Regions from separate parts of the Streptomyces sp. NPDC030991 genome, predicted to be linked through region 2. Evidence: riboswitches for the same ligand, from Rfam matches in the RefSeq annotation. Region 2 holds a riboswitch; each other region holds the start of a gene.
The links. Region 2 has a riboswitch for cyclic di-AMP ahead of ACZ45E_RS27420 (C40 family peptidase). Riboswitches for the same ligand answer to the same signal wherever they lie in the genome.
Positions count from the first base shown of each region.

Region 1: another riboswitch for cyclic di-AMP. It lies ahead of ACZ45E_RS31215 (C40 family peptidase); the one in region 2 lies ahead of ACZ45E_RS27420 (C40 family peptidase).
Region 3: another riboswitch for cyclic di-AMP. It lies ahead of ACZ45E_RS19030 (transglycosylase family protein); the one in region 2 lies ahead of ACZ45E_RS27420 (C40 family peptidase).
Region 4: another riboswitch for cyclic di-AMP. It lies ahead of ACZ45E_RS11195 (M23 family metallopeptidase); the one in region 2 lies ahead of ACZ45E_RS27420 (C40 family peptidase).

Region 1 covers NZ_JBVIFR010000021.1:48,731-52,922, reverse strand. Annotated here, with positions in the region: gene pcrA (DNA helicase PcrA) at 1-1,853, opposite strand, end outside; cyclic di-AMP (ydaO/yuaA leader) riboswitch at 2,215-2,383, shown strand; gene ACZ45E_RS31215 (C40 family peptidase) at 2,392-3,594, shown strand; gene ACZ45E_RS31210 (hypothetical protein) at 3,636-3,989, opposite strand.
Region 2 covers NZ_JBVIFR010000016.1:58,452-62,643, forward strand. Annotated here, with positions in the region: gene ACZ45E_RS27410 (ATP-dependent Clp protease proteolytic subunit) at 33-668, shown strand; gene ACZ45E_RS27415 (hypothetical protein) at 676-984, shown strand; cyclic di-AMP (ydaO/yuaA leader) riboswitch at 1,381-1,512, shown strand; gene ACZ45E_RS27420 (C40 family peptidase) at 1,516-1,989, shown strand; gene ACZ45E_RS27425 (ATP-binding protein) at 2,129-2,587, opposite strand; gene ACZ45E_RS27430 (helix-turn-helix domain-containing protein) at 2,872-3,723, shown strand; gene ACZ45E_RS27435 (DUF397 domain-containing protein) at 3,783-4,016, shown strand; gene ACZ45E_RS27440 (8-amino-7-oxononanoate synthase) at 4,000-4,192, opposite strand, start outside.
Region 3 covers NZ_JBVIFR010000009.1:111,896-116,087, reverse strand. Annotated here, with positions in the region: gene ACZ45E_RS19040 (cytochrome P450 family protein) at 1-817, opposite strand, end outside; gene ACZ45E_RS19035 (transglycosylase family protein) at 1,145-2,233, shown strand; cyclic di-AMP (ydaO/yuaA leader) riboswitch at 2,415-2,562, shown strand; gene ACZ45E_RS19030 (transglycosylase family protein) at 2,567-3,289, shown strand; gene eno (phosphopyruvate hydratase) at 3,543-4,192, shown strand, end outside.
Region 4 covers NZ_JBVIFR010000004.1:540,055-544,246, reverse strand. Annotated here, with positions in the region: gene ACZ45E_RS11205 (PrsW family intramembrane metalloprotease) at 1-297, shown strand, start outside; gene ACZ45E_RS11200 (aldo/keto reductase) at 306-1,262, opposite strand; gene ACZ45E_RS11195 (M23 family metallopeptidase) at 1,316-2,362, opposite strand; cyclic di-AMP (ydaO/yuaA leader) riboswitch at 2,373-2,531, opposite strand; gene ACZ45E_RS11190 (PP2C family protein-serine/threonine phosphatase) at 2,776-3,879, opposite strand; tRNA gene ACZ45E_RS11185 (tRNA-Met) at 4,034-4,107, opposite strand.

The sequences.
Region 1 (4,192 bases), on a different contig from region 2:
TCGCCCGCGCTTTCGCCGTCACCCGCGCCCTCGCCGTCACCCTCACCGGCCGCGGCGGACTCCTGCTCGAACTCCAGCGCCACGGCCGCGAGTTCCTGGAGGTTCTCGATGCGGGTCTCGTCCTGCGGGTCGGTGGAGGACTGCAACTCCGCGAGGTACCCGGTGCGTTCGAGGACCGCTTCGAGGACCGTGGCCGGTCCGGCGCCCGACTCGACGATGGTCCGCAGGTCCTCCATGAGGGTGTTGAACCGCTTCACCGCGTTCGTGGAGCGGGCCGCCATGCCGTACGCCTCGTCGACGCGGCGCAGCGCCTGCGGGAAGGAGATCTTCTCGCGCTGGGAGAGGGCGTCGATCATGGCTTCGGCGCGGTCGCCGATGCCGCGCTTGGGCACGTTCAGGATGCGGCGCAGGGGGACGGAGTCCTCCGGGTTCGCCAGGACCCGGAGGTAGGCCAGGACGTCCCTGACCTCCTTGCGCTCGTAGAAGCGGACGCCGCCGACGACCTTGTAGGGCAGGCCGACGCGGATGAAGATCTCTTCGAAGACACGGGACTGCGCGTTGGTCCGGTAGAAGACGGCGACGTCGCCGGCCTTCGCGTCGCCCGCGTCGGTGAGCCGGTCGATCTCCTCGGCGACGAACTGGGCCTCGTCGTGCTCGGTGTCCGCGACGTAGCCGGTGATCTGGGAGCCCGCGCCCGCGTTCGTCCACAGGTTCTTCGGGCGGCGCGATTCGTTGCGCTCGATGACCGCGTTGGCCGCGCTGAGGATCGTCTGCGTGGAGCGGTAGTTCTGCTCCAGGAGGATCGTCGTCGCGTCGGCGTAGTCCTCCTCGAACTGGAGGATGTTGCGGATGGTGGCGCCGCGGAAGGCGTAGATGGACTGGTCGGCGTCGCCGACGACGCACAGTTCGGCGGGGTCGGCGTCGTGGCCCTCGGTGTCCTTGGCCGGGCCGACGAGCTCGCGCACCAGCGCGTACTGCGCGTGGTTGGTGTCCTGGTACTCGTCGACCAGGACGTGGCGGAAGCGGCGGCGGTAGTGCTCGGCGACGTCGGGGAACGCGCGCAGCAGGTTGACCGTCGTCATGATCAGGTCGTCGAAGTCGAGGGCGTTGGCCTCGCGCAGCCGCGACTGGTACATCGCGTACGCCTGCGCGACGGACTTCTCGAAGCCGTCGGCAGCGGTCTTGGCGAAGTCCTCCTCGTCGGTCAGCTCGTTCTTCAGGTTCGAGATCTTGGCGCTGAACGACTTCGGCGGGAACTTCTTCGGGTCCAGGTCCAGGTCGCGGCAGACCAGGGCCATGAGCCGCTTGCTGTCGGCGGCGTCGTAGATCGAGAACGACGACGTGAAGCCGAGCCTCTTGGACTCCCTGCGCAGGATGCGCACGCACGCGCTGTGGAAGGTCGAGACCCACATGGCGTTCGCCCGCGGGCCCACCAGGGACTCGACGCGCTCCTTCATCTCGCCCGCGGCCTTGTTCGTGAACGTGATCGCGAGGATCTGGCCGGGGTGCACCCCGCGCTCCGCCAGCAGGTAGGCGATGCGGTGGGTGAGGACGCGGGTCTTGCCGGAGCCTGCGCCCGCGACGATGAGCAGGGGGGAGCCCGCGTGCGCGACGGCCGCCCGCTGGTTCTCGTTCAACCCGTCCAGGAGTGCGGCCGGGTCGAGGACAGGGCGGGGCGCCCCGTCGCGGTAGTACGCGTCCCTGGCCGGGGGCACGTCGAACTTCCCGCCGAACAGGTCGTCCGGGATCGGCTCCGGAACCGGTCCGTCGTGCTCGCTGTCGGGCGGCGGCGGGGGCTCCTCCGTCCGGTTCTGGAGGTCTGCCAGGAAGCTGTCGTCAAAGAGGCTGCTCATCGCCTTACGAGTCTAGGCCGCCCCACTGACACCCCGCCGCCACCTTCACAACCCCGCGCATACGTGCAGGTCAGCGACGTCCGTCCGGCCGGGCACAGCGCCAGTCACAACGCCAGTCACGGCAGGTGAGAGGGGGTGAGCCGCGAGTGACGAGCGGCGGCGTTGCGCGACCGGAGGGGCCCGGTGTCGCCAAGGTCACGAAAATGTATCGGGCATATCGCACATCAACCTTCACAGCAGCAACACGAGTTGGCTACCGTGCTGCGCGGGCAGTCCGTCCTCCCGACCGCGAGCACCGCGGCGAACGGGCAGCCCCCGCCGAGTCCCGTACGCCGCAAGGCAGGGAACCGGGGACCCGACCGAGTCCCGTACGCCGCGAGGCAGGGGCCCGGGGACCCAACCGACCTTGGGGTGAATCGGCTCGACAGCCCGGCAGGCCCGGCAAGCACCGGGCGGGCAGTCGGCCGTAGGGCAGCCTTCCGTACGCCCGAACCCGACAGCTAACCCGGTAGGCGGACCACGGAAGGAGTCGCCTCCCTTGGCGTCGCACCGCAAGTCGCGCACCCGCTCCCGCTTCGCGGGCGGCCTTCGCACCACTCCCGCGGTCGGGTTCACGACCGTCGCTCTCACGTCGGTCGCGCTTCTCTCGCAGACGGCCCAGGCGGCGCCGCAGCCGGCCAGGCCGAGCGTCGAAGAGGTGCAGAAGAAGGTCGACACCCTGTACCGGCAGGCCGAGGTCGCCACGCAGAAGTACAACGCCGCCAAGGAACAGGCCGACGGCAAGAAGAAGCAGGTCGACAGGCTTCTCGACGACATCGCGCAGCGCACCGAGAAGATGAACGCGGCCCGTCAGGAACTGGGCCGGTTCGCCGCCGAGCAGTACCGGACGGGCGGGATGAGCGACACCGCGACGATGCTTCTCGCGGACGATCCCGAGGACTACTTCGCGCAGGACCGGTTGCTGAGCCGGATGACGGCCGGCCAGAAGAAGGCGGTCGACGACTACCAGGAGCAGCAGCGCGCGACCGCGAAGAAGCGTACCGAGGCGCAGGAGAACCTCCAGCAGCTCACCTCTTCGCAGACCGAGCTGAAGACGTCCAAGCGGAGCGTGCAGACGAAGCTCTCCGACGCGCGGGCGCTGCTGTCCGAGCTGACCGCCGAGGAGAAGCAGCGGCTCGCGGCGATCGAGAAGAAGAAGGAAGAGACGGCCCGCAAGAAGGCCGCGGAGCTGGCCAAGAAGCAGAAGGCCGAGGAGGACCGGAAGGCGGCCGAGCAGGCGGCCCGGCAGGAGGACGCCTCAGGCTCGGGCTCGGGGTCCGGCTCGGGCTCCGGTTCGTCCGGCACGTCGCCGGACACGTCGTCCGGTGCCTCTTCCGGCTATGCCACCAAGGCCGCGAAGGCGCTCGCGTTCGCCAAGTCGCAGGAGGGCAAGCCGTACGTGTGGGGTGCCACGGGCCCGAGCTCCTACGACTGCTCGGGGCTCACCCAGGCGGCGTGGAAGGCGGCCGGTATCTCGCTGCCGCGCACCACGTGGGACCAGGTGGAGTTCGGCACGACCGTGCCGCTCTCCGCTATCCAACCCGGTGATCTGGTCTTCTTCTACGACGACATCAGCCACGTCGGCCTCTACCTCGGCGACGGCATGATGATCCACGCGCCGAAGCCGGGCGCGTACGTCCGCGAGGAGTCCATCTACTACGACGGCACGGGCTCGATCCACAGCGTGGTGCGCCCCGCCTGAGGGGCGGTTCCTCAGGTCCAGTCCGGTTCAGTCAGGTCCCGTCAGGTCCAGAGGACGGCGATGAAGATGTTGGCCATGGTGAGTCCGCCGACGGCGGCGAAGAGGCCCTTCTCCGCCTTCTCCTCGTCGCGCTTCACGTAGACGATCCCGAGGATCACGATCAGGATCGCCAGCTTGATGCCGATCTTGATGTTGTTCACGGTGCTGCCGTCGGCCTGGTTGAGGCCGACCAGGGCGACGCCGGTCACCAGCATGGTCAGGGCGCCGTGCAGCATCGCCTTGTTGAAGCGGGCGGTGCCCTGCCCCATCGCGGACATCTGGGTGAGGAAGCCGCCGAGCAGTGAGGCTATGCCGATGATGTGCAGGCCCACGAAGAGATGGATGAGTACGTCCATGGTTCCGGAGCCTAGTGGGGTGCCCGTACCCGGGTGACAGCGGGCATCCCCGGTCACCCGACTGTCACTTTCTGCCACAGTCCATAACAAAGCAACTAATTGCGAACAGTCCGTCACCAACCCGTTACGCCCGGGTTTAGCGTCCTTGCCAGGTGCCCGGCTCCCCACCGCCGTCCGGACCAAGGGCGGCAGTCGGCCACCAC
Region 2 (4,192 bases):
GGGCCGTGACGAGCACAGGAGGCGCGAGCACCATGACCCGTCCGTCCGGCCGCTATGTCCTGCCCGAGTTCACCGAGCGCACGGCATCGGGGCACCGCACGCTCGATCCGTACGCGAAGCTGCTCGAGGAGCGCATCGTCTTTCTCGGGACCCCGATCGACGACACGTCCGCCAACGATGTGATGGCGCAGTTCATGCACCTCGAATACACGGCGCCCGACCAGGACATCTCGCTGTACATCAACTCGCCCGGCGGCTCGTTCAGTGCGATGACGGCGATCTACGACACGGTGCAGTACGTCAGTTGCGCGGTGGAGACGACCTGTCTGGGGCAGGCCGCGTCCGTCGCCGCGGTGCTGTTGGCCGCCGGAGCACCGGGGAAGCGGATGATGCTGCCCGGCGCGCGCGTGGTGCTCGACCAGCCCGCGCTGCCCGAACCGGCCCGGGGCCAGCCCACCGATCTGGAGATCCAGGCGCGCGAGATCGTGCGGACGCGCGAGCGGTTGGAGGAGTTGCTCGCGCGCCATTCGGGGCGGGAGAAGGAGCAGGTCGGCCGGGACATCGAGCGGGACATGGTGCTGGACGCGCACCAGGCCCTTGCGTACGGCCTGGTGGACGCCGTCGTGCGGAGCCGCAAGAGCGCGCTCGGCGCGCAGGGTGCGAGGTGACCGGCCGGTGTACCCGTCCGAACTGCCGCCGCTGCCCGCGCTGACCCGGGCCGAGTGCGACCTCGTGGACAGCTATCTGGCGGTGGTCGATTCGCTGGCGCGGATCAATCCGGCGCGCGGCGACGACACCTATCGGGGGCTGCGGGCGGCGCAGGCGCTGGTCGGCCGGGCGGTGGCGCTGCGGGACGCGCTGGAGCTGATGCACCGGCGGGGCGAGAGCGAGGTGCACGCGGCAACCCTGACACGCGCGTTGCGCGTCCTTGACGGCGAGAAACGAACACAGAGGGTCGCTCTGCCGCCAGAAACGGTCAGTTGATGCCACAGCTCGGGCGGACTGTCTGCCGTCGCGCCGAAACGGTCCAGATGGTGTACCGCCGAATGGCGTAGACAGTGCTACAGAATCCAGTCGGTCGCAGTTGCGCTCCGACGGTACGCAGAGACCGGAACAAGCCGTTCCGCCGCTGGTACGAGCGTGGTCGGGGGTCGCGGACGGGGTTCGAATGCCGCACTGTCCACCTGAACGGGTCAAGCGTGAGGAGCCTCACTTACCGCCGGTTCGACTCGGCTTCGCCTCCACAAGTGCGTGAAGATCCCTTCCGACGACAAGCCCCCGCCGCCGCGGCGGGGCGGTCCGTGCGGACGCCGAGTCCTGCCGCCGCGCGGATGCCAGGTCGACAGAAGTGCACCGGCAGGAGTGGAGGACCCAGGCACGACGGGCCGCCGGCCCATCTCGACGGAGGTGGCGTCCGAGTGGTCCTTGGGGTGAAGCCGCAGACCGCGGCCGGGCATCTTCGCCTGCCCGAACCCGACAGGTCACCCTTCACAGGCGGCTGACGAAGGGTTGCGCATGACTGCGCTCAATCGTGTTCCCTCGCTGCTGACCCGGGCGGGTACCGCGTCGGCCCTGACGCTGGCCGTCGCCGGTGCCGGAATCATGGTTCCCGGTACCGCGTCCGAGGCGTCGGCCGTGGCGGTCTCGACCAAGGCTCTGAAGGTCGCGGCCTCCAAGAAGGGAGCGCCGTACAAGTGGGGCGCCTCGGGGCCGCACCGGTTCGACTGCTCGGGCCTGACGCTCTACTCGTTCAAGCGGGCGGGCAAGAAGCTGCCGCGCACCGCCGGTCAGCAGTACAACAAGACCCGCCACGTCGCCCCGTCCCATCGCAGGACCGGGGACCTGGTCTTCTTCCACTCGGGCCGGAGCGTCTACCACGTGGGCATCTACGCGGGGAAGGGGCGGATCTGGCACTCCCCGAAGACCGGGGACGTGGTGCGGCTGCAGAAGATCTGGACGCGGAGCGTCTGGTACGGCCGGGTGCGCTGACCCCGCCGCACGGCAGCCTCTGGGACGGGCCGGGCGCCAGGCCCGTCCCCACGCGCGCTCGCGCAGGGCTCCGGTGCCTCCGGGGGCATTCGGCGCGCTCCGGCGTGCCCGGTGGTTCCGGGATCGCGGCCCGGTGCCGTCAGCGGGCGGGCAGGGGGCGGGTGGGGCCGTCGTTCATGCTGATGATCCAGGGCAGGGAGATCCACACGGTCTTCCCGCCCTCCGGCGTGGGTGACACCGAGAGCCTTCCGCCGCACTCCGCGGTGAGGGAGCGGATGATCACCATGCCGCGGCCGTTGTCCTGCTGCACGGCGGCGGGCAGGCGCTTGGGGTAGCGCGGATGACTGTCCGTGACGCCGATCCGCAACTGTTCGTCGCGTTCGAGTTCCAGGTCGACGGTGAAGGTGGGCGACTGGCCCAGGGTGTGCTGCACGGCGTTGGTCGCCAGTTCCGAGACGATCAGGCGCACGATGTCCGCCGCGTCGGAGTCCCGCGGCATGCCCCACTCCGCCAGTACGTTGCTCACGTACCCGCGGGCGGCGGAGACCGAGGCGGGATCGCTCGGCAGCGTGACGGATGCTTCCTGGTGGTCTGCCATGGCGACGTCGTCCCTTTCCCACCGGGACCGCGCCTGCGACTCTGGCGGTTCGCTGGCGTGCGGCCTCCGACTTCTGCTTCGCGACAGAGTGCCACTTGGTTGCCCTCCCGCGGTGCCGATCCCCCAAGATATGCATATATCTGTCGCTCGAAGCGGTGAACTCTGCGACGGTAGACCGTATTTGGGCGAGCGCTCGCCGGTTCCTCTACCGTCTGCTCAGCGGCCATGTGGCACGGGTCGGGGAGAGCCCGGCCGCGAGGCCCGAGGAGCGTTGAGGAGTCGGCATGAAGTACGGTCCCGCTGTCCGCCGTCGCAAACTCGGCGCGGAGCTACGCGCGTTACGGGTGCAGGCCGGGCTGACCAGTGGGGAGGCCGCCAAGCTGGTCGGCTGGCACCAGTCGAAGGTGAGCCGGATCGAGACAGGGCGCAGTGGTGTGAAGGCGTCGGACGTGCTGCGCCTGCTCGACGCGTTCGAGACGGAGAATCCGCGCCAGCGCGAACTCGTGGTCGCGCTTGCGGGTGCCGAGGATGCGGGCGGGCAGCACTGGTGGCACGCCTATCGGGGGCTGCTGCCGCCGTCCTACCGCGATTTCATCAGTCTGGAGTCGCAGGCGTGCCGCATCCGGACGCTGGAGACGAGCGTGGTCCCGGGGCTGTTGCAGACGCCCGAGTACGCGCGGGCGGTGACGCGTTCGGTGCTGACGGGGATGCCCGAGCGGCACATCGAGGCCTTGGTGGAGGTGCGGCTCGCGCGGCAGGACGTGTTGCGGGCGCAACCGCCGCTGCGACTGAGCGCGGTGCTCGACGAAGGGGTGCTGCGGCGCGAAGTGGGCGGATCCGGCATCCTGCGGCGACAGCTTGCACATCTGGCCGAGGCGGCGCAGATGCCACATGTCCGAATTCAGGTGCTCCCTTTTTCGACAGGTGGCCATATCGGCCTCACCGGCCCTTTCGTTGTGTTCTCATTTCCGAACACATCTGATCTGGACGTGGTTGTTCTCGACCATTTGACGAGTAGCCTCTACCTCGAGCGGAAAGAAGACCTCACGGCGTACACGGACGCCTTCGATGCTCTTCTCCTCCGCGCTCTGTCACCCGAGGACTCGTTGGAATTCATCGCACAGATCGCCGGATAGCCGAGCGGACGAGGACGCCGACACCTCGCCCCGGGCCCGGCACTGCGTAAGGGGGCACCATGAATGCACTGCCTCGGCACGTTCCTTCCGTTCCCTCCAGCTCGTCGCTGAGCGGCGCGCGGTGGCGGCGCAGCAGCCGCAGCACCGGCGCCAACAACTGCGTCGAGACAGCCCCCCTGACCTCGGGGCCCGCGACCGGACTGGTGGGCGTCCGCGACTCGAAGAACACCGCGGGGCCCGCCCTGCTGTTCGCGGCCCCGGCCTGGGAGGAGTTCGTCACCTCACTGCGCTGAACGCTCCGCCGGGAGCCGTGCGGCTGATCACCCGCACGGCCTCGCCGAGTTCCGTGTCGGTGAGGTCGGCGCGGGCGGTCAGCCGCAGTCGCGAGATGCCGTCCGGCACGGACGGCGGGCGGAAGCAGCCCACGGAGAGACCCGCCGCGCGACAGTCCGCGGCCCAGCGCACCGCC
Region 3 (4,192 bases), on a different contig from region 2:
CGATCGCAGCCTGGAGCTGGGCCCGCTGCTCGGGGTGGTGCAGGAGCGTGTGGACGCCGTTGCCGATGAGGTTGATGGTTGTCTCGAAACCGGCGAACAGAAGGACGAAACACATGGCGGCGGCCTCGTTCTCCGTGAGGTGCTCGCCGTGGTCCGATGCGCGGATGAGACCCGAGATCAGGTCGTCGCTGAGATCGTCCCGCTTGCGGTGGATCAGCTCGGCCAGATAGCCGCGCATCTTCTTCACGGAACGGGCCACACCGCCGCGGGGCCCGCCGCCGTGCCGGATCATCATGCCCGCCCAGTCACGGAAGTCGTCCTGGTCCTCGGGGGGAACACCGAGCAGGTCGCAGATCGCGTAGATGGGGAGCGGGAAGGCGAAGTCGTGGATCAGGTCGGCCTCGCCGGTGCCCGCGAACCGGTCGATGAGGTCGTCGGTCAACTCCTGCACGCGTGGCGCGAACTGAGCGATGCGGCGCGGGGTGAACGCCTTGGAGACGAGGCGGCGCAGCCGGGTGTGGTCCGGCGGGTCGATGTTGAGCAGATGCGTCATCAGGTTGGCGCTGCGCTCGCCGGGGATGCCGGTCCTGTTCTTCCCCTGGGCGTCCTCGGCGTGGTGCTCGGGGTTCTTCGACAACCGGCCGTCCGCGAGCGCCTGGCGCGCGTCGGCGTACCGGGTCACGAGCCACGCCTCGACTCCGCTGGGGAGCTTCGTCCGGTGGACGGGGGAGTGCTCCCGGAGCCAGGCGTAGGCCGGGTACGGGTCGGTCGCGAACTCCCATGTGAAGAGTTCGGGTGCGGTGTTCGGGGCGTTCACCCGACGACCGTAACCGGCGGCGGTACGGGCCGGGCGGTCGGCACCGGCCCGGCGCCGCCGAAGCGGACTCCCGTGCGGACTCCCGTGCGGGCTCCCGTGCTGACCGCCCGTGCGGAGCGCCCGAACGGGCTGCCCGTGCGGACCGTTTGCGCAGGCCGCGAAGTGACACACCGTCAAGACTGTGACTTTCACGTGATCTCCGCTGCATCGACTTGTGACAAGCGTTCGAGTCCCGCTACGTTCACCAGTCATCGCGACACAGGCACAACCGGCACCACTTCCGCCATCCCTGTCGCGTGCTGCATCAGTCTCGCGAAAGGCAACCGCATGCTCTCCGGGAACGGTCGACACCGTCGCCCCCGTCAGGCCCCTGCTCTCGTCGTCGCCGCAGGCGTCACCGGCAGCGCCATCGCGATCCCGCTGCTCGCCGCGACCAGCGCGAGCGCCGCCACCACCGCCACCTGGGACAAGCTCGCCGAGTGCGAGTCCGGTGGCCAGTGGAGTCTGGACGCGGGCAACGGCTACTACGGCGGGCTGCAGTTCTCGCAGGAGATGTGGGAGCAGTACGGGGGCCTCGACTTCGCCCCGAGCGCCGACGAGGCCAGCCGCTCGCAGCAGATAGCCGTCGCCGAGAAGGCTCTCGAGGCGAAGGGGCCCAGCGCCTGGCCGAGCTGCTCGATCGTGGCGGGCCTCACCAAGGGCGCCGGCTCCGCCGATGTCGACCCGGGGGCGAGCGCTTCCCCGCAGCCGTCCGGATCGCCCGATTCATCCGACGGCTCGACCGACTCGACCGGCTCCACCGGCTCCACCGGCTCGACCGACTCCACCGGTTCGGCCGATTCGGGAGAGAAGAGTCACGACGGGTCCGCCACGGCCGACCCGTCCGACACGCCGTCAACTGACGTCTCGGGAGAGACCTCCGGTGACGAGGCGGGCGCCAAGGCGAGCGACAAGACGAGCGACGAAGCGGCCGACGCGGCGTCCGGGGAGGCCGTGGAGAGCGGCGCCGCGGACGGCACGGGCGACAGTTCGGACGAGCCGGAGCCGTCCGGCTCTGCCTCCTCCGGCGCTTCTGACTCCTCCGGCTCCTCCGACCCCTCCGGCTCGGCGACGTCGTCCCCCAGCGCCTCCGAGGACTCCACGACGGGCGGCCGTCACCGCGGCGACCGTGCCGGGGACGACACGTCCGACTCCCGTACGAGTGACGGGCGTCACGCCTCCCGCGAGGCGGAGCGCGGCGAGGGGGCCTACACCGTCCGCTCCGGCGACAGTCTGTGGGACATCGCCGACGCCCAGGACGTCCACGGAGGGTGGGATGCGCTCTACGACCTGAACAAGAAGACGGTCGGCGCCGACCCCGACCTCATCCTGCCTGGTCAGAGTCTGGACCTTGGCCTCGAATCGGTCGAAAAGTAGCGGGAGTTCAGTGCTGGTTGAGGCGCGTATGTCCACTTTTGCGAGAGTGAGACATGAGTCTCAAAAACCCTGATCGTCTTTGATATCGGGCGGATCGACTGCTTACGGTCGTCACCGCTCGCCACAGCGGGCCCCGATGGACGTCACGCCGAATCCTGCCAACGTCCGTACGGGAACAGTCGACGCGTCAGCGCCGTAGGCAGGAGCGGGGGACCCAAGGTAAGTGCCGGGAAACCGGCTTGGGGTTAAGCCGCGCACAAGGTTGCGCGGCCGGACACTCACTGGTCCGAACCCGACAGCTCACCTCGTAGGCGTCGGTGAGGGGATTACTCCATGCTGCTTTCCAGCAAGGGCAAGCACCGCCGTCCGTCCAAGGCCGTCCGCGTGGCCACGCTCGCCGGCGTCGCCGGTGCCGCCGTCGCCGTCCCGCTGATGGGTGCCACCTCCGCCTCCGCCGCCTCCACCTCCGAGTGGGACCAGGTCGCGAGCTGCGAGTCCGGTGGCAACTGGTCCATCAACACGGGCAACGGTTACTACGGTGGCCTCCAGTTCTCGTCCTCCACCTGGGCCGCGTACGGCGGCACCGCCTACGCGTCCTCCGCCGACCAGGCGTCCAAGGCGCAGCAGATATCCGTCGCCGAGAAGGTCCTCGCCGCGCAGGGCAAGGGTGCCTGGCCGAGCTGTGGTGTGGGCCTGTCCGGCGCCGACACCAGCAACTCCGCTCCCGCGGACTCCTCGGCCGACACGCAGCAGCAGGCTCAGCCGCAGCAGCAGGAGCGCTCGGACTCCTCCACGACGACCCGCTCCCAGCAGCGCGAGCAGCCGCAGCAGCAGCAGGCTCAGCCGCAGCAGGAGACCAAGAAGGACACCGTCACCACCCCGACCGGCAAGAAGGTCGAGAAGGGCGACGGCGAGTACAAGGTCAAGTCCGGCGACACCCTCAGCAAGATCGCCGACGCGCACGGCACCAACTGGCAGAAGGTGTTCAAGCTCAACAAGGACATCGTCGCCGACGCGGACCTCATCTACCCGGGTCAGCAGCTGCACCTGAAGTAGGACGAGCCGCACAGGCACGGACCGGCGTCGGCGGACGCCGGGTTCGGGCCGCTCGCTCCAGCGACCTCCGTCCCGGCATCCGGGACGGAGGTCGCTGTCTTTGTTCCATTAAGAAACATTTCGCTATGGGCGTTGTCCACGAGGCGGTCGGTCGGCTGGCCGATGCCTCGGAGCCGGTTACGCTCATGGGTGCGGGACCAGTTATCCAAGCAGCCGCCCGCACCATTGCGTCACATCCCAGAAGGAGATGCTCGTGCCGTCCATCGACGTCGTCGTAGCCCGGGAAATCCTGGACTCCCGAGGCAACCCCACGGTCGAGGTCGAGGTCGGCCTCGACGACGGCAGCACCGGCCGTGCTGCCGTTCCGTCCGGTGCCTCCACCGGTGCCTTCGAGGCCATCGAACTCCGTGACGGTGACCCCAACCGTTACCACGGCAAGGGTGTCGAGAAGGCCGTCCTCGCCGTCATCGAGCAGATCGGCCCGGAGCTCGTCGGCTACGACGCCACCGAGCAGCGCCTCATCGACCAGGCGATGTTCGACCTGGACGCCACCGACAACAAGGGCTCGCTCGGCGCCAACGCGATCCTGGGCGTCTCCCTCGCCGTCGCGCACGCCGCGTCCGAGGCCAGCGACCTGCCGCTGTTCCGCTACCTCGGTGGCCCGAACGCGCACCTGCTGCCCGTCCCGATGATGAACATCCTGAACGGTGGGTCGCACGCCGACTCCAACGTCGACATCCAGGAGTTCATGATCGCCCCGATCGGCGCGGAGTCCTTCTCCGAGGCGCTGCGCTGGGGCACCGAGGTCTACCACACCCTCAAGAAGGTGCTGAAGACCAAGGGCCTGTCCACCGGCCTCGGCGACGAGGGCGGCTTCGCCCCGAACCTGGAGTCGAACCGCGC
Region 4 (4,192 bases), on a different contig from region 2:
GCCCGGGAGTACGCCGCGCACTACGGCGGCAAGGAGGCGGACACGGCGGTCGCCGAGTACGAGTCGTACGCGACCTCGCTCGCGCTGCTGCGGCACCGCGGCCGCAGGGGCCGGGCCGGCGCCGATTTCGTCGTACGGGAGCGGGAGTTGCTCGACGCGCTGTGGGAGCGCCGCGGCTTCGCGCGCCCCGCGCTGGCGTACGCCTCCCGGATCGCGGCGCCGATGTGGCGGCCACCGGTGTACGCGGGCCCGCCGATGCCGCAGGGACCCGCGTACAACCCGTACCGCTATCCGTAGCCAGGCGCTCAGGCGGAGGCGTCGGTGAGGCGGCCGAGCTCGGCGTCCGTGAGCTTCAGGTCCGCCACCGCGAGCAGCGCCGGCAGCTGTTCGACCGTGCGCGCGGACGCGATCGGCGCCGCCACCGTGGGCTGCGCGGCGAGCCAGGCCAGGGCGACCGTGGCGATCTCGGCGCGGTGCGCCTCGGCGATCTCGTCCAGGGCGGTGAGGACCTTGCGGCCCCGCTCGGTCTCCAGGTGCTTGGCGGCGCCCCCGGCCCGCGCGCTGTCGACCGTGACGCCCGGCCGGTACTTGCCGGTCAGGAAGCCGGAGGCCAGCGCGTAGTAGGGGACGGCGGCGAGGCCCGCACGGGAGGCGATGTCCTGCCGGGGCCCCTCGTACGTGTCGCGCGAGACGAGGTTGTAGTGCGGCTGGAGGGCGACGTACCGGGCGAGGCCCTCGCGGTCGGAGAAGTCGAGGGACTCCTGGAGGCGCTCGGGCGAGATGTTCGACGCGGCGATGGAGCGCACCTTGCCCGCCTTCACCAGTTCGTCGAGGGCGCCGATGATCTCCTCGACCGGGATCGTCTCGTCGTCGTCGAAGTGCGTGTAGTACAGGTCGATGTGGTCGGTGCCCAGGCGCTGGAGGGAGGCGTCGGCGGCGGCCTTGATGTTGGGGCCGCGCAGGCCGGGGAAGTCGGGGTGGCGGGCGACCTTGGTGGCGATGACGACGTCGTCGCGGTTGCCGCGGGCCTTGACCCACTTGCCGATGATCGTCTCCGACTCCCCGCCCTTGTTCCCCTCGATCCAGGCCGAGTACGAGTCGGCCGTGTCGATGAAGTTGCCGCCGCCGGCGGTGTAGGCGTCGAGCACCGCGAAGGAGGCGGCCTCGTCGGCCGTCCACCCGAACACGTTGCCCCCGAGGGAGAGCGGGAAGACCTCCAGGTCGGAGGAGCCGAGCTTGCGCAGAGCGGGAGAAGAAGTCATGCCCTGCTTCAACGCCCCCACGGAACCGGGTATTCCGCGGGGGCGTACCGGGGTCAGGGGGTGAGGCCGTTGCCGCGCAGCCACGCGGCCGGGTCGACTCCTGTGGCGTCGCCTCCGGGGTGGACCTCCAGGTGGAGGTGGGCCCCGGTGACATTGCCGGTGGCGCCCACGCGGCCGATGACGTCGCCGGTGCTGACCTTCTGGCCGACGCTGACGTTCATCGAGGACTGGTGGCAGAACCACAGCTCGGTGCCGTCGTCGAGGGTGAGGATCGTGCGGTAGCCGTACGCGCCCGCCCAGCCGGCCTCGGTGACGGTGCCGCCGTGGATCGCGTAGATCGGCGTACCGGTGGAGGCCGCGAAGTCGAGGCCCGTGTGGTAGCCGGAGGACCAGAGGGAGCCGGGCTGTCCGAAGGTGCCGGTGAGCGTGTACGAGGCGACGGGGAGCTTGAAGCTCTTGGCCAGCTTGGCGAGGCGCTCGGCCTCGGCCTTCTTCTTGGCCTCCTCCTCCGCCTTCTTCTTCTCGGCGGCGGCCTTGGCCTCGGCCTTCTCCTGCTTCTCCGCGGCGTCGGCGGCGGCCTTCCGCGCGGCGGCCTCCTCGGCGACGGCCTGCGCCTTGGCGTCGGCGGCGTCCTGCTGCGTCTCGGCCTGCTGCATGATGCGGGCGCGCAGCGCCTCGCCCGCACCCGACTCCCCGGTGCCCACCATGGTGAGCGGGGCGGCCGAGGCGGCGTCGGCGGCGGAGCCGGAGCCGGAGCCGTTGGACATGAGCGCGCCCACGCCGGGCAGCGACGCGGCCTCGGGCAGCGAGTCCTTGACGGCGGAGAGGTCGGGCATGGAGATGTGGACGGCGGGCTTGCCGCCCTGCGCGGTGGCGATGCCGCCCGCGCCGACGGCGGCGATCACGCCGACGCCGAGGACCGTGGAGCTGCGGGCGAGTCCGCCGCGCTGGCGGGCCACGCGGTGCCGGCCGCGGACGGGACGGACGGACTCCTCGGTGGGGTTCCACTCCTCCCAGCTCTCCCGCTCGACGCCGAGGCCGCCATCGGCGGAGTCGGCGGAGAACCCGGAGAACTCGGGGGCAGGACGGTTCGACGCCACGGGGGCGCTCTCCTTTCCTTCCTCTCGCCTACCGGGTTAGCTGACGGGTTCGGAGCAGGAAGGTCTCCTACGAGCACGGTCCGGCGCCCGAAAAGCGACGGAACGATGCCTGATTCACCCCAAGTTGGTGGTTCCCCGGCTCCCTTGCGGGATTGAGCGTGTGCGCGCGGAGCCATCTCTTGTGACGGCTGGGACGACCGCGCTGCGTTATCGAACGTTAATAGACAGCCGATAGTAATTCCAAGCTGTTCCCACTGATCGTTCACGTCTCTGGCCTGGACTTAACGGGGCACTACCGGGCGGAATCGGGCGAGTTGACCGCCGATTCCGGCACAGGCCAAACCTGTCATTTTCTGACGGTGTGTCAATTGTTATGCGCAGGGATGCCGTTCGATCACCCCTCGTGACGTTGATCAAGAGCGCCGTACGGCGAGCAGCGCCATGTCGTCACTGGCGCCGCCCCCGGTGTGCAGGCGCACCTCTTCGGCCAGCGTCGCGAGGAGCTCCTCGGGCCCGGGGAAGACGCGTCCGGCGAGCCGGGCCGCGGGATCGTAGAAGACGCCCCCCGCGTCCCGCGCCTCGGAGAGCCCGTCGGTGTAGAGCAGCAGCGTCGCCGCGGACGGGAACTCCGTCTCGGTGGCCCGGTCCGGCCAGGAGCCGAGCTCGCCCAGGCCGAGCGGCAGCGCCGCCTCCGCGGGCGTGATCACCTGGACCGTACCGTCGCCGCGCAGCACGACGGGCTCGGGGTGGCCGCGGTTGAGGACGCGCAGGAGGTGGCCGCCGTGCGGGATCTCGGCGAGCACGGCGGTGGTGAACCCCTCGAAGTCGTCGATGCCGCGCCGTCGGCTGCCCTCCCTGGCCAGCGCCCGCTCCAGCCGCTGGGCGACCGCCTCCAGGGTGCCCTCCTGCTCGGCGGCCTCACGGAAGGCGCCGATGACGACGGCCACGGCGGCGACCGCGCCCATGCCCTTGCCGCGTACGTCCCCGACGACGAACCGCACCCCGTGCGGGGTGTCCTGCACGGCGTACAGGTCACCGCCGATGAACGCGTCGGCCTGCGCCGCCTCGTACCGCGCCGCGACGGCGAGTCCCCCGATCCGCCCGGCCGGTTCCGGCAACACCGCGAGCTGGGCCGCCTCCGCGATCTGCCGGGCGGAGGCGAGCTGCTCGTCGCTGCGGCGCTTGATCCGGTTGATGAAGCAGGCCAGGACGCACACCGTGGCGACGGTCGCCATCTCGGTGTAGACGCCGGTGGTGAACGCCCCTTCGTATCTGAGGTGCACGGCGACGATCGCGGCGATCGAGACGGCCCCGGCCGTGACCGTGCCGGCCAGCGAGAAGAACGGGGCGACGACCAGCGGCGCGGCGCTGAACAGGGGGGAGCCGGCGAACTCGGACGGGGTGCAGTACTCGTAGACCGCGCCGCCGGCGATCAGCAGCAGCGGCAGCACGCGGAGGAAGGCACGCGTGCCGACGGCGTCCGCTCCGTGGCTCTGCCGCCCTCCTCGCTGCCCCACCACTTGTCTCCTGCCACGTCCGCGCCCGGATTCCGGCGTCTCACCAAGGGTTCCCGGGGAGGGGGCCGGGGGCGAGCGCTACTGCTCCGTCCGGGTCAGGACCCACCAACAGAACGAGGCCGGAATCTCGAAAGATTCCGGCCTCGGACTTCAGTAGCGGGGACAGGATTTGAACCTGCGACCTCTGGGTTATGAGCCCAGCGAGCTACCGAGCTGCTCCACCCCGCGTCGATGAATGCAACACTACGCCATCAGGGACGATGAAAGCGAATCGCCCGGCCGGGGGCCTCTTCGTCCCGTGTCCGTCGCCTCT